Regions from separate parts of the Paenibacillus albicereus genome, predicted to be linked through region 2. Evidence: predicted binding sites of a transcription regulator. Region 2 holds the regulator's gene; the other holds the start of a gene.

Region 1 (2,457 bases), 350 kb from region 2:
CTCCTCGCTCAGATGGTCCGGCACGTGCAGCATCCGGTACTGCGCGCCGGTGCGCTTGGCCATCGCCGAGACGATCGTGCTCGCCTGGTACTCCAGGCTCTCCCCCAGTCCGCCCCGGGCCGGCACGAACAGATTGCTCGGATGCGGGACGGGCGAGGTCAGATGGCCCGCCACCTGAGCCAGCGTCGAGCCGCCGGTGACGGCGATGACGTCGCCCTCCCGCAGCTGCCCCAGCAAGGCCGAGGCGCCGGCGCGGCCGAGCTCCCGCTTGGTGCTGGCGGAGAGGTCGGAGTCGCCCGGCACGATGACGACCTTGCTCAGGCCGAAGCGCGCCCGCAGCTGCTCCTCCAGGTTGGACAGGCCGAGCAGCCCGCTCAGCACCGGCTCCATCTCCTCCAGCAGCCGCCGGCCGCTCTGGCTGACGCGCATCCCGGCGGCGTTGATCTCCAGGAAGCCCTGCTCCTTGAGGAAGTCAGTCTCCGCCCGAAGCACCCGCTCCGTCATGCCGAGCGCCGAAGCGAGCGAGCGGCGGCCGATCATGTCGGCCACCAGCACCTGATGGAGAATCGCATAGCGGAGCCGGACCGTCTCCAGCAGATCGGGCACCAGCTGGCGCTGCAAATCAATAAGGCTGCGCATGAGCGCTCCAACTCCACTCGTTAGCTATCCGTCCGGGACAATTAACGTCCCAGCTATTCAATAAACGTCCCACATACTCATTGTACTCCTTCTTCCAAAGCCCCGCAAGGGACCTTTACCCGTTGAAAACGGTTGCCGACACGGTCTTTCGGACCAAATGTTTTCCTGTACAGGCGTGAAGAGCGAATCATTTGAGACTTGGACAGGATAGTGTTGCTTTTTCTGGCAGCCTGTTATACAATCTTAGACGTTACGCTTTTCAGCCATACATGCGCCCGTGGTCCAATGGATATGACGTAGGCCTCCGGAGCCTGAGATCTAGGTTCGATTCCTAGCGGGCGCGCCAATCATTCAACTGCTGTTTTGCCGATACAAGGGATCGCGTCCTTCCAGGATGCGATCTTTTTTTGTTTTCAATTCTCGTTTAAGAGGCGGCCAAGCCGGTTAAAATGGGCTACTGAACCGGCTCTCCGCACTCGCCTCCGGCCTCTTTGACCAAATTTGACTTTAGAAACCGATCATCGTAGAATGAAAAAGCAGCATCTGCATCGAACTTACTTAATGAGGATATAAGGAGGGACTTGCACATGAACATGAATTACGTGCCAATGGTCATCGAGCAGAGCAATCGCGGCGAACGCGCCTATGACATCTACTCGAGGCTGCTCAAGGACCGCATCATCTTCCTCGGTACCGGCATCAACGACATGGTCGCCAACTCCGTCATCGCCCAGCTGCTGTTCCTCGCGGCCGACGACCCGGAGAAGGACATTTCCATCTACATCAACAGCCCCGGCGGCTCCATCACCTCCGGCATGGCGATTTACGACACGATGCAGTTCATCAAGCCTGACGTCTCGACGATCTGCGTCGGCATGGCCGCCTCGATGGGCGCCTTCCTGCTGACGGCCGGCGCCAAGGGCAAGCGCTACGCGCTGCCGAACAGCGAGGTCATGATCCATCAGCCGCTCGGCGGCGCCGAAGGCCAGGCCAGCGACATCGAGATCCGCGCGCGCCGCATCCTCCAGATGCGCGACAAGCTCAACCATATCCTCGCCGAGCGTTCCGGCCAGCCGCTGGAGCGCATCGAGAAGGACACCGACCGCGACTACTTCATGAGCGCGGAAGCCGCACGCGAGTACGGTCTCGTCGACAAGGTCATCGAGAAGCTGTAAGCCAGGCCGCGATCGGCAAAAAGAGCCGCCTCTTCCCATGGGAAGAGGCGGCTCTTTGCATTGCCGTTCGGCGCTTTCCCGGCGGCCCGGACGCGCGCACGGACATGCGCGGCGCCAGGCCGCTCGGCAGCGCCGAGAAGCTTTACTTCAGCTGGTACACGACCGTCAGCTGGCCCTGCACGTCCACCTGGCCCGGCTCGACGGAGGTCGAGGCGGCGGAGTCCGCCGTCGCTTTCATTTGCACCATTTCGCGGAATACCGGCACCGCCTGCGCGCCGTTCTCCGTGATGTTCACGACCGGACCGAGCGAGCGGCCGGCCGCGGCGGCAAGCGACTCCGCCTTCGCGCGCGCGTTGTCCAGCGCCTTCTTGAGCGCGTCGTTCGTATACGCGTCGGTCTTTTCCGTGCCGAAGGAAACACCGCTGATCTGGTTCGCCCCGGCGTTGCCGAGGCTGTCCAGCAGCTCCCCGGTCTTGGCGATGCTGCGCCAGGAGACGCTCAGCTCATGCGTAGCCGTGTAGCCGGTCAGCACCTGGCCTTCCTTCTCCGTATACTTGTACTGCGGCTGCACGTAGTAGGACGTCGTCTTCAAATCCTTGTCGGCCAGGCCGTAAGTCCCTTTGAGCATCTTGATGACGGCGTC
Region 2 (2,457 bases):
AGACATTGGATGCGAAGATGGTCTTCTTCGTTAATCATGATGCTGATCGCTTCGTTGTCGCTTACGACGACGGCTCCGGCTCGCGAATCGCCGGCCAGCGCCGGGCTGATCAGATGCTTCTCCACGAGCACTCGGCGCTCCAGCTCGCTCAGCTCGGCCAGATCCAGCGTCTCGAACGTGCCGACGGCATCCAGCTTTCCTTCCTTCGCGACTGCGGCCAGCTTGTTCTTCACGTCCGCCGCATGCTGGCCCGTAGCCAGAATCGGGAAGGGAAAGCCTTTGAGGTTGCGCGCAACCCGCACCCTGCTGCTGAAAACGATGTCGGAGTCCGGACCTTCGCCCTTCATCCATTCACTCAGCGCGTTCTGCGCGAAGCGGCTTGCTGCCACGTTCCCATCCTCCTCTCGATCTAGCGAATCCCGGATCGGCCTGCTTATCCGCTCAGTCGGGACTGGCGCCCTGAAGCTGCTTTTCCAGCAAACGGATCTCGTCCCGAAGCTTGGCTGCCGTCTCGAACTCTTCCTTCTGGATCGAGCTCTGCATCTCCTGCCGCAGTCGATCGATTTCGCGCCGGGTCTTGATGAGGCCGCCCGAGCGCTGCGGAATTTTGCCCACATGCGCCGTGCTGCCGTGCACCCGCTTGAACAGCGGATCGAGACGATCTCCGAAATGCTTGTAGCACGAGCTGCAGCCGAAGCGTCCGAGCTTCTTGAACTGGGGATAGGTCAGCCCGCATTCCTCGCACCGGAGCGGCTGGGCGGGCGCTTGCCCCTGCCCGCTGCCCTTGCCGGCCGGATCGAAGTCCATGAGCCCCGACAGAAGGCTGTGGATCGAAAAGCCGTTCGGCGCGCCGGGCAGCCCTTCTCCCCGTTCCCGGGCGCAAGTCTCGCAAATGTGGAACTCGTTCTTGTCCCCGTTGATGATTTTCGTAAAATGAAGCGTAGCCGGCCTTTTGCCGCATTCCTGACAAAGCATGCCGTCATCCCTCCTTGACGCTCCCTATTCCTTACCCAAAAGCGAGATCAGCATCGCCTTGAGCAGCCTGGCCCGAAGCTCGTCGCGCTGCGGCAGCTTGACCGCGATCGTCTCCCTGCATACGGCCGCACGCAGCAGATTGCCCTCTCGCCTGGAGATGATCGTCGCTTCCTCCAGCTGATAGATCAGGCCGTCCGCCGCATTCTGGTCGACATGCGAGCCGATCGTATGATGGATGTGGCCGTGGATCGCCTTCATCGCCGGCAGCTCGATGCGCTGGATGCGGATGTAGCCTCCGCCTCCTCGCTTGCTCTCGACGAGATAGCCCTTTTCGAGCGTGAACCGCGTGCTGATGACGTAATTGATCTGGGACGGCACGCAGGAAAACCGGTCCGCGAGCTCGTTGCGCTGGATCTCTACCGCGCCTTCGGGACTTTCCTGCAGCAGCTGCTTCAAGTGCTGCTCCAGGGCATCGGAAATATTTCGCATATCACCAACCTCCCTATGCCTGGCACCTGTACGTTAAAAAAATGGCGGTAAGCCAAAAAGCCAATGCCCGAATTGCATCCCTGTAGCATTCCCCTGAAAGCGTGACGAAACATCCGCTGGTACGAGAAAGCTTCGCCGGCTCTCCGGAAGCTTCCGGGAGGGCGAGACGCCGCAACTGACTTTGACTTTCTTTGACTTATAACTTAATTATACGCTTTTTTCCGGAGACGTCAAGCGCTCCATGAACCGACGCTGCGGCGATGCGGCTTGTCCCTTGCCTTTACCAGCTTGGGACAAGTCGCTCCGCTTTATACCTAGAAAAAGTCCATTAGATTCGGCAGCCGCGGCTCGATGCGCTCGGCCAGAGCGTTCAGCTCCGCCGACGGCCCCGTCAGGCCGCCTGCCGCCGACAGCTCCCGCGGCCCGGCGTAGCCGGTGAACAGCGCCGTCCAGCTGCCGATGCCGCCCCTCAGCGCGGTTGCCGCAGCGCTCCCGTCATGTACCGCAGCGCTCCCGGCATGCACTGCTGCGCTCTCGGCAGGTGTCGCCCCGCTGTCCGCCAACTGTCCGGAGAGCTTGCGCAGCGAGCCTTTTCCCTGTTCGTCGATCGTCAGCTCCCAGCTGCCGTCATTCCAGGGCGCATGCTCATCCTCCACGTTCAGCGTCCACGTCCTTGCGGGTCCAGGGAGGAACGGATAAGCATCCAGGAAAGCCTCCGCATCGACGATCCGAGCCATGAAGTATGGATGCACGCTCTGCTCGACGCGCGGATCCGGCAGCAGGAACGGCAGCGGGTCGCCTTTGTAGCTTTCGAACTGCACCTGGTCGATCATCGAGTCATGCTGGGCAAAAAAGGTCCACAGCCCTTCCCGCGCCTTCTCGCTCACGTAGACGAGCTCATGCACGGTCAGCTTGCGCTCCTTGACCTCGTACAGCGCATACCCTTCGGCCGCGCCGCCTTCGGAGCGGTAGATCGCCGCATGCCCCGGCTTG

What was found. The regulator CtsR, encoded in region 2, represses protease genes until heat stress. The targets are predictions, from matches to a motif close to ATGGTCAATAAAGGTCAAACA.
Region 1: the regulator CtsR is predicted to act here: its motif matches at 1,128-1,148, upstream of clpP (ATP-dependent Clp endopeptidase proteolytic subunit ClpP).

What each region holds. Positions count from the first base shown of each region.
Region 1 is NZ_CP051428.1:315,144-317,600, reverse strand. Features, by position in the region: gene HGI30_RS01465 (sugar-binding transcriptional regulator) at 1-639, opposite strand, end outside; tRNA gene HGI30_RS01460 (tRNA-Arg) at 911-985, shown strand; gene clpP (ATP-dependent Clp endopeptidase proteolytic subunit ClpP) at 1,233-1,814, shown strand; gene HGI30_RS01450 (SIMPL domain-containing protein) at 1,957-2,457, opposite strand, start outside.
Region 2 is NZ_CP051428.1:663,037-665,493, reverse strand. Features, by position in the region: gene HGI30_RS02845 (protein-arginine kinase McsB) at 1-389, opposite strand, end outside; gene HGI30_RS02840 (protein-arginine kinase activator protein McsA) at 442-975, opposite strand; gene HGI30_RS02835 (CtsR family transcriptional regulator) at 1,000-1,464, opposite strand; gene HGI30_RS02830 (GNAT family N-acetyltransferase) at 1,779-2,457, opposite strand, start outside.